3 regions of the Polymorphospora sp. NPDC050346 genome follow, and region 3 is predicted to be linked to each of the others. Evidence: riboswitches for the same ligand, from Rfam matches in the RefSeq annotation. Region 3 holds a riboswitch; each other region holds the start of a gene.
The links. Region 3 has a riboswitch for thiamine pyrophosphate ahead of AB0I42_RS30585 (ECF transporter S component). Riboswitches for the same ligand answer to the same signal wherever they lie in the genome.

Region 1 (3,190 bases), on a different contig from region 3:
GCAAGTTCGAGGAGGCCGGTCCGCCACCGCTGCCGCCGAAGGACCAGGCCGTCCGGATGCGGCTCACCGGTGGTCGTACCGGCAAGCGGGCCGTCATGTGCGAGCAGCTCGAACTCGACGGCCTGACGTACCCCTTCGACGTGGAGATCTGGTACGGCGACCGGGTCGCGGTCCTCGGCGCCAACGGCACCGGGAAGTCGCACTTCCTGCGGCTGCTCGCCCGCGGCGGCACCGACCCCGATCCGGCGAACGTGCCGGTCGACGTCGGGGTGACACTGGCACCCGTCACCCACGACGGGGTCGTACGGCTCGGGGCCCGGGTCCGGCCCGGCCATTTCTCGCAGACCCACGACCGGCCGGAACTGATGGCGAAGACCCTGGTCGAGGTGTTGTGGCGCGGCGACGACCATCGCGACGGGATGGACCGGCACGCGGCGATGGCGGCGCTGGGCCGCTACGAACTCGCCGGCCAGGGCGACCAGCGGTTCGGCACGCTGTCCGGCGGGCAGCAGGCCCGGTTCCTGGTGCTGCTGCTGGAGTTGTCCGGGGCGACCCTGCTGCTGCTCGACGAGCCGACCGACAACCTCGACCTGGCCAGCGCCGAGGCACTCGAAGAGGGGCTGCGGGCCTTCGACGGCACGGTGGTGGCGGTGACCCACGACCGGTGGTTCAGCCGGTCGTTCGACCGCTTCGTGCTCTTCCGTGGCGACGGCGAGGTGGTCGAGGTGCCCGAACCGGTCTGGGACGTCGCCTGACGCCGTCCCGCATAGGCTCGGCGGCATGACTGAGATGCGCTACCGCCGGTTGGGTGACTCCGGGCTCGTGGTGTCCGTGGTCGGCATCGGCTGCAACAATTTCGGCCGCAAGCTCGACGCCGCCGGCACGAAGGCGGTCGTGGACGCCGCGATCGACGCCGGGATCAACCTCTTCGACACCGCCGACATCTACGGCAACCCGCACGGCGCCTCCGAGGAGCAGCTCGGTGCGGCGCTGCGTGGGCGCCGGGACGAGGTGGTGGTGGCCACCAAGTTCGGCATGAACATGGAGGGGGCCAACGGCGCCGACCGGGGTGCCCGTGGAGCCCGCCGGTACATCGTCCGGGCCGTCGAGGCGTCGCTGCGCCGGCTCGGCACCGACCACATCGACCTCTACCAGATGCACGAGCCCGATCCGGCGACGCCGATCGAGGAGACGCTGTCGGCGCTCGACGATCTCGTCCGCGCCGGGAAGGTCCGTTACCTCGGCAACTCCAACTTCGCCGGCTGGCAGATCGCCGACGCCGAGTGGACCGCCCGGACCCGGAACCTGACCCGGTTCGTCAGCGCCCAGAACCACTACAACCTCATCGAGCGGGACGCCGAGACCGAGGTCGTGCCGGCCTGCGAGCGGTTCGGGCTGGGCCTGCTGCCGTTCTTCCCGCTGGCCAGTGGCCTGCTCAGCGGCAAGTACCGGCGCGGCGAGAGCGCGCCGCAGGGCACCCGGCTGGCCGAGGACCGGTGGGCCAGGCGGCTGGCCGCCGCGCCCTGGGACCTGATCGAGTCACTGGAGAAGTTCGCCGCGGAGCGCGGCCGCAACCTGCTCGACGTCGCCATCGGCGGGCTCGCCGCCCGCCCCGCGGTCACCTCCGTGATCGCCGGCGCGACCACCCCGGACCAGGTACGCGCCAACGCGCGGGCCGGCGCCTGGGAGCCGTCCGCCGAAGACCGGGAGGCGCTCGCCACCCTGCTCTGACCTGGTCCCCCCTTTACGGGGACCGGACGGCAGACGTACTCTCGGTCGCGGAAGTGACCCACGGGAGCCCGGTGCACCGGGCTGAGAGGGGGGCTGCAGCCCCCGACCGTCGAACCTGATCCGGGTAATGCCGGCGCAGGGAGGAGTGCTGCTGTGCCGTCTTTCGGACGACTGCATCTCGTGACCGACACCCGGCCGGGCCGGGATCCGCTCGCCGTCGTACGGGCCGCCCTGTCCGCCGCCGGCGCCGAACTCGTCGTACAGGTCCGGGTCGAGGACCTGGCGAGCGACCGGGAGGCGTACGACCTGGCCGGCCGGGTCACCGACCTGTGCGCGGCGGCCGGAGCGACCTGCCTGGTCAACGACCGGCTGCATGTCGCGCTCGCGGTCGGCGCCGCCGGCGGTCACGTGGGCGCGCTCGACCTGCCCGTCGACGCGGCCCGCCGGGTGCTCGGCCCGGACGCGGTGCTCGGCGCCACCGCGCGTACCGGGGAGGCGGGGCGGGCGGCGGTGGCGGCCGGGGCGACCTATCTCGGCGTCGGGCCCTGCTACCCGACGTCGACCAAGGACGGGCTGCCGGCCCCGATCGGGCCGGCCGGGATCGCCGCGGTGGCCGGCGCGGTCGACGTGCCGGTCATCGCGATCGGCGGGGTGACCGCGGCCAGCGCCCCGGAACTCGTCGCGGCCGGTGCGTACGGCGTGGCCGTCGTCGGCGCCGTCTCGTCGGCCGCCGACCCGGCCCGGGCCACCGCCGAACTGCTCGCCGCGATCACGGCCGTCCGATGAGGCCGGACGTCGCCGTCGTCGGCGCCGGGCCGATCGGACTCGCCATCGCATGGCGCTGCGCCGCCCGGGGGATGAGCGTGGTCGTCCACGACCCGGCCCCCGGTTCGGGAGCGTCGGACGTGGCGGCCGGGATGCTGGCCCCGGTGGCCGAGGCGTACTTCGGCGAGGAGGAGCTGACCTCGCTGCTGGTCGCCTCCGCCGCCCGCTGGCCCGGCTTCGCCGCCGAACTCGCGCGGGCCGCCGGCACCGAGGTCGGCTATCGCGACGAGGGCACCCTCGTGGTGGCCCTCACCGCCGACGACCTGGCCGAGGCGGAGCGGCTGTGGACGTACCAGCGAGGGCTGGGGCTGCCGATCACGGTGCTGCGCCCGGCGGAGCTGCGGGCCCGCGAGCCCGGGCTCTCGCCGCGGGTGCGCGGTGGCGGGTACGCCCCCGACGACCACCAGGTCGACCCCCGGCGCCTGGTCGTCGCCCTGGCGGCGGCGGCGCGGCAGGCCGGGGTACGCGTCGAGCCGACCACGGTCACCGATCTGTCCACGGTGGACGCGGGCACGGTGGTGGTGGCCAACGGCGTCGGCGCCGCCGCACTGGCCGGCGTGCCGGTCCGGCCGGTCAAGGGCCAGGTGCTGCGGCTGCGCGCGCCGGACGGTGCCGCGCCCGGCTTCCGGCACGT
Region 2 (3,190 bases), on a different contig from region 3:
CCGGTGGTCGCCGAAACCAACGACGGCTTCCTCTCCGACATCCGGGCGCGGCCGGTGACCGAGGAACACGTGCTCGCCGCCCTGCACGGTGCCACCGGTGGGCTGCCGGGCGAGGGGTGTGTCGGCGCCGGCACCGGCACCGGCGCCCTGGGGTTCAAGGCCGGCATCGGTACGTCGTCACGGGTGGCCACGACCTCGCGCGGAGCGGCGACCGTCGGTGTCCTCGTCCAGTCGAACTTCTCCGGCGTGCTGCGGGTGTGCGGGGTGCCGGTGTCGCGCGAGCGGATGGGCGTACCGGTGGCACCGGCGATGCCAGGAGCGGCGCCTGGGGCGGCCACGGAGCATCCGGGCAACTCCTGTGTCATCGTGGTCGCGACCAACGCCCGCCTGGACGCGCGCCAGCTCGGCCGCCTCGCCCGGCGCGCCATCTTCGCGATGGGGCGGGTCGGGTCGGACTTCACCAGCGGCAGCGGGGACTACGCGCTGGCGTTCGCCACGGCCGAACCGGGCCTGCCGGTGCTGCCGGAGGCCGATGTGGATCCGTTGTTCACCGCCGTCCTCGAGGCGACCGAGGAGGCGCTGCTGAACTCGCTGTTCATGGCGACGACCACGGTCGGGTTCAACGGCCACGTCAGGTATGCCGTCCCGCACGACAGGTTGCTCGCGCTGCTCGGTGAGCGTGGTGTGGCCCGTACGGGCTAGGACCACGTCCCCTCTTGGCCGGCCCACAGGCCGGCGAAGTGGCTGATCGGGCCGTTGCCGTGGCCGACCCGGAGCGCCGCGCCGTGGGTGATGCTCTCCGTCAGCCAGCGCTTCGCCCGGTCGACGGCATGCTCCCAGCCGGGTGCCTGCGGGCGCAGGGTCGCCAGCGCCGACGACAGCGAGCAGCCGGTGCCGTGGGTGTTGGTCGTCTCGATCCGTTCACCGGGGAACTCGAAGAGGTCCCGGCCGCCGGACAGCCGCCCGCCGGCGTCGACCAGGGCGTCGGAGGCCGACCCGTCGGCGAGATGCCCGCCCTTGGCCAGGACGGTGACGCCGTACGTGGCGGACACCCGGTGCGCCTGCTCGAGTACGTCGTCCCACCGGGAGACCGCGGGCTCGTCGGCGAGGACGGCGAGTTCGGGGATGTTGGGCGTGACGAGGTCGGCGTGCCGGACGAGGTCCCGGATCGCGTCGACCGCGCGCTCGTCGAGCAGCCGGTCGCCGCTGGTGGCGACCATGACGGGGTCGAGGACCACGACCGGCGGCCGCTGCCGGCGGAGCCAGTCGGCGACCGCCTCGATGATGGTCGAGTTGGCGAGCATTCCGATCTTCACGGCGTCGATCTCGACGTCGTCGCTGACCGAGTCGAGTTGTTCGGTGAGGAACTCGACCGGCGGGATGTGCACCGACCGGACTCCCATGGTGTTCTGGGCGACCAGGGCGGTGACCACCGCCATGCCGTATCCGCCGTTGGCGGCGATGCTCTTCAGGTCCGCCTGGATTCCGGCGCCGCCGGTCGGGTCCGTACCCGCGACGGAGAGGACGCGTGGTGTCTGCCGGTGGTCGGTCGGGTCAGTCGGGTGCATGGCCGCACGCCTTCCTGAAGGGAGCGGCGGCGCACCGGGCAATGGTGGACAGGCGTGGGCTCACCCGGACATCCCTTCGCTAGTACGAACTAGATCAGGTTCGACGGGTGTGATCTCAGCCCGCTCGAAGGGCGGGCACCCCGTGTCACTGCCGACATCGTATCCAGCCCGCGGGCCGGGTACGAGCAGTGAGACCGGGTGGCCCGGCTACGGGCGTCGCGACCGGCCGGGGTAGCGGATCAGCAGGCTCGCGTGCACCTCGTCGTCGCCGACCGCGCCGTAGACGTGGGGTACGTCGGAGATCCAGGTGATGTGCTGGCCGGTGCCGGCGAGGGCGGGCGCGCCGACGGGGCCGGCCCGGAGCAGTCCACTGAAGACGGTGACGTGTTCGGCCACCCCCCGCTGGTGTGCCGGTGAGGTCTGCGGTGGTCCGGGCGGCACCCGCATCCGGTAGAGCTCGAAGGTGACGTCGCCCTCGTCGAAGACCTGGAGCAGGGTCGCCTCGACCGCCGTACCGCGGATCGTCGCGGCATCCGTGCCGGGGGCGGCGAGTACGGCCGCCAGCGGAACCCCGAGTTCGGCCGTCACCGCGTAGAGCGTCTCCAGGGTCGGGTTGCGGGTGCCGTTCTCCAGGCCGGACAGGGTCGCCTTGCCGACGCCGGCGCGTCGGGACAGGGCGGAGAGGGAGACGCCCCGGGCCTCCCGGAGTTCGCGGACCCGCCGGCCGACCTCGGCGCCCTCGCCGCCTCCGTCGACCGCCGGTCGGCGGCTTGTACGACGCGAATCCATCCGGCTATGGTGCATGACCGGAGCGTTCCGTTTGCGGAACGGCCTGGTCATGGGGAGGACCGTCGATGGAACGCCTGGCGCAACCGGTGCTGGCCGGTGTGGTGACCGCCCTCGTCGGCTTCGCCAGTTCCTTCGCGGTGGTGCTCGCCGGGCTGCGCGCCGTGGGCGCCACCGAGCGACAGGCCGCCTCCGGTCTCTTCGCCCTCTGTGTCGTGATGGGGCTGGTGGCGATCTGGCTGAGCCTGCGCCACCGGCTGCCGATCAGTGTCGCCTGGTCCACCCCGGGGGCCGCCCTGCTGGTGTCGACCGGGGCGGTCGAGGGCGGGTTCCCGGCGGCCGTGGGCGCGTTCCTGGTCTCGGCGCTGCTCATCGTGGCGGCGGGCCTGTTCCCGGCACTCGGGCGCTGGATCGCCGCCATCCCGCAGCCGATCGCCAGTGCCATGCTGGCCGGCGTACTCCTCAGCCTCTGCATCGCCCCGGTCCGGGCGCTGATCGACGTACCGCTGATGGCGGCGCCGGTGATCCTCACCTGGGCGCTGCTGACCCGGTTCGCCCGCCGGTGGGCGGTGCCCGCCGCGCTCGTCGTGGCCGTCGTCGCGATCACGGTGTCCGGCCCGCCCGGCGGCCTGACCGGGGCGGCCCTGCTGCCGGTCCTCGAGTTCACCGCGCCGACCTGGAACGTGTCCGCCCTGGTCAGCGTCGCCCTGCCGCTCTTCGTCGTCACGATGGCCTCGCAGAACGTGCCCGGCATGGCGGTCCTGTCCAACTACGGCTACCGGGCGCCGCTGCGCCCGATCCTGGTCGGCACCGGGATCGCCAGCGGCCTGACGGCG
Region 3 (3,190 bases):
GGGAGCGGCGCCGGTGCGGCGCGGGCCGAGCGCCAGTTCGTCGAAGACCGTGCCGGTGACGAACTGGTGCTCCGGGTCCTGGAAGACCGACCCGATCCGGCGGGTCAGCGCCGGTGCCCGCCAGCGGTGCGGCGGCCGGCGGTGGTCGGCACCGGCCAGGGCCGGCGTCGCCACCACCTGCCCGGTGCCCGGCCGGAGCAGCCCGCCGAGCAGCAGCGCCAGCGTCGACTTGCCGGCCCCGTTCGGCCCGAGTACGGCGACCGCCTCGCCGGCGCGTACGGCCAGGTCGGTCGGTGCCAGGCGCGGCGGCAGGCCGGCCGCCTCGGCGGTGAGCAGCACGTCGCCCGGTGCCGTCGTGGCCCGGCGGGCCGGGACCTGCCGGCCGGGCACCCACACGCCGCCGTCGGCCAGCGTGTCGCCGTGGCTGGCGAAGATCTGATCCGGTGCGCCGTCGGCGGTCACGCCGCCGGCCGGCGCCAGCACCACCACCCGGTCGACCAGCGGCAGCGCGTCGGCCACCCGGTGCTCGACCAGGACCATCGTGGTGTCCCGGCCGACCGCCCGATCGAGCGCGTCGCGCACCAGCGCCGCGCCGGCCGGGTCGAGGTTGGCCGTCGGTTCGTCGAGCAGCAGCAGGTCGGGGCGCAGGGCGAGGACGCCGGCCAGGGCGAGCCGCTGCTGTTCGCCGCCGGACAGCGCGGCGGTCGGCCGGTCCCGGTCGTAGGGGAAGCCGACCCGGTGCAGCGCCTCGTCGACCCGGGGCCAGATCTCGCCGGCCGGCACCCCCCGGTTCTCCAGCCCGAACGCCACGTCGTCACCGGAGCGCGCCATCACGAGCTGGCTCTCCGGGTCCTGGAAGACGATGCCGACCCGCTCCCGCGACTTGCGCGGGTCGAGCCCGTCGATCTCGACGGTGCCCTCCTGCTCGCCGGAGTCCTCGGCGAGCAGCCCGGCGAGCGCGGCGAGCAGGGTGCTCTTGCCGGCCCCGGACGGGCCGAGCAACAGCACCCGCTCGCCGTGCTCGACGCGCAGGTCGAGGCCGCGGACCGCCCACGCCTTACGGCCGGCGTGCCGCCACCCGAAGCCGCGCAGCTCGACGGCGCTCACCGGCGCCCCGCCGGGCCGTTGCCGGTCCAGGCCGAGTCCGGGTACGCGGGCGCCGCCGCGTACCCGGTCCTTGATCGGTGCATCCGGTTCAGACGGCGGTCCGCTCGCGGCCGGCCGGGAAGCGATCCAGGGCCCCGGTCCGGGCCAGCGCCCGGGTCAGCGCCCAGCCGCCGGCACCGGCGATCACGGCGGCGCTGATCACGGTGAAGACGAACATCGGGATCCGGTACGAGACGAGGTCGTAGCCGGCGTAGTAGCGGATCTGGTCGAAGACCGCGGCGGCCAGGCCGGCGAGCGCGCCGGAGACCACGGCCACCGGCAGCTTGAAGGAGCGGTAACGCAACGCGAGGAACGCGGCCTCCGCACCGAGGCCCTGGAAGGCGCCCTGCACGATGGCCAGGGCACCCCACTGGCTGCCGAGGATCACCGAGATGAACGCGGCGAGGAACTCGCAGTAGAACGCCGCCCCCGGCTTGCGGATCACCAGCCCGCCGATCACGCCGGGCAGCAGCCAGATGCCGTAGATGATGCCCTGGGCCCCCGGGAAGAAGGCGAAGGCGGGGTCGGTGGCGCTCCACACGAGGTTCCAGGCCCAGAAGATGACGCCGAACGCGACGGCGATCACCGACGCGACGACGATGTCGACCGTACGCCAGCGGCTGGCGGTGGGTTGTGTCATGGCTGTGCCTCCCAGTTCTTCGAGCGAACCAGGCAAGACGCACGCCACGACCGGACGGTCGTGGCGCGGCTGGAGAATCGACCGAACTCCCTGCGCTGGCATTACCCAGATCAGGTTCGAGGGTCTGCGGTGGTGTCCCGCACTCTCAGCGCTGTGCGCTCCCCTGTCGGATATGAAGTTGTGGCGCCGACGCTAGCACCGACGGTGATTTCGCGACAGCGCCGAGGTCGGATGTGGCCCCCGACACCTGGTCGCGCGGTAGGGTGGTCTGCCCCCACCGCGACCGTCCGTAGTGAAGGGACCAGCCTTCAGTGACCACGGCCAATGCCGCCCCCGACACCACGGGGGCCGGCCCCGCCAGCGGCACCGGACCGGCGGGCGGCGGCCCACCCGACCCCGGACCACCACCGCGCCGCCCGCTCCTCGGCGACCGGATCGGCTCGGTCGAGGTGCTCGCCGCGCTGCTGCTCCTGCTGGTGGTCTTCCGGGGGCCGCTCTCGACCGCGATCTCCAGCCCGCGCCTGCAGACCTGGACGACCGTGTTCGTCTCGGTCATGGTGCAGGCGGTGCCGTTCCTGGTCTTCGGCGTCGTGCTCTCGGCCGTGATCGCGGTCTTCGTGCCCCGCTCGTTCTGGGCCCGGGCGCTGCCGCGACACCCGGCCCTGGCCGTACCGGTGGCCAGCGCCGCCGGCGTGGTCCTGCCCGGCTGCGAGTGCGGCGCGGTGCCGATCGCCGGCTCGCTGATCCGGCGCGGGGTCACCCCCGCCGCCGCCCTGGCGTTCCTGCTCGCCGCGCCGGCGATCAACCCGATCGTGCTCGCCTCGACCGCCGTCGCCTTTCCCGGCAACCCGGAGATGGTGGTCGCCCGCGGCCTGGCCAGCATCGTCGTCGCGATGATCATGGGTTGGTTGTGGCTGCGGCTGGGCCGCGCCGACTGGATCCGGCTGCCGCACCGCCCCGAACTCGACGGCATGTCCAAGGGCCGGGCGTTCTGGGCGGCCGTACGCCACGACGTGGTGCACGCCGGCGGCTTCCTGGTGCTCGGCGCGATGGCGGCGGCCTGCATCAACGTGCTGGTGCCGGAGCGCTGGCTGCAACTGGTCGCCGACAACCCGGTGCTGTCGGTGCTGGTGCTGGCCGTGCTCGCCGTGCTGCTGTCGATCTGCTCGGAGGCCGACGCCTTCGTCGCCGCGTCGCTGTCGCAGTTCTCGCTGACCTCCCGGCTGGTCTTCCTGGTCGTCGGCCCGATGGTCGACCTCAAGCTGGTGTCGATGCAGGCCGGCGTCTTCGGCCGGCGGTTCGCGTTCCGGTTCGCCCCGGCCACCTTCGTGGTGGCCGTACTGGTGGCCGTCGGGGTCGGTGTGGTGCTGCTGTGAGCGGAGGACGGCGATGAACCGGCGGGCC

Region 1: another riboswitch for thiamine pyrophosphate. It lies ahead of thiE (thiamine phosphate synthase); the one in region 3 lies ahead of AB0I42_RS30585 (ECF transporter S component).
Region 2: another riboswitch for thiamine pyrophosphate. It lies ahead of thiD (bifunctional hydroxymethylpyrimidine kinase/phosphomethylpyrimidine kinase); the one in region 3 lies ahead of AB0I42_RS30585 (ECF transporter S component).

Annotation. Positions count from the first base shown of each region.
Region 1 covers NZ_JBFAKM010000002.1:405,713-408,902, reverse strand. Annotated here, with positions in the region: gene AB0I42_RS04375 (ATP-binding cassette domain-containing protein) at 1-755, shown strand, start outside; gene AB0I42_RS04370 (aldo/keto reductase) at 790-1,731, shown strand; TPP riboswitch at 1,783-1,890, shown strand; gene thiE (thiamine phosphate synthase) at 1,885-2,517, shown strand; gene thiO (glycine oxidase ThiO) at 2,514-3,190, shown strand, end outside.
Region 2 covers NZ_JBFAKM010000027.1:1,928-5,117, forward strand. Annotated here, with positions in the region: gene AB0I42_RS24865 (P1 family peptidase) at 1-702, shown strand, start outside; gene thiD (bifunctional hydroxymethylpyrimidine kinase/phosphomethylpyrimidine kinase) at 699-1,568, opposite strand; TPP riboswitch at 1,623-1,721, opposite strand; gene AB0I42_RS24875 (XRE family transcriptional regulator) at 1,776-2,357, opposite strand; gene AB0I42_RS24880 (benzoate/H(+) symporter BenE family transporter) at 2,423-3,190, shown strand, end outside.
Region 3 covers NZ_JBFAKM010000040.1:36,113-39,302, forward strand. Annotated here, with positions in the region: gene AB0I42_RS30580 (ABC transporter ATP-binding protein) at 1-1,107, opposite strand, end outside; gene AB0I42_RS30585 (ECF transporter S component) at 1,196-1,786, opposite strand; TPP riboswitch at 1,856-1,961, opposite strand; gene AB0I42_RS30590 (permease) at 2,221-3,162, shown strand; gene AB0I42_RS30595 (TIGR03943 family protein) at 3,176-3,190, shown strand, end outside.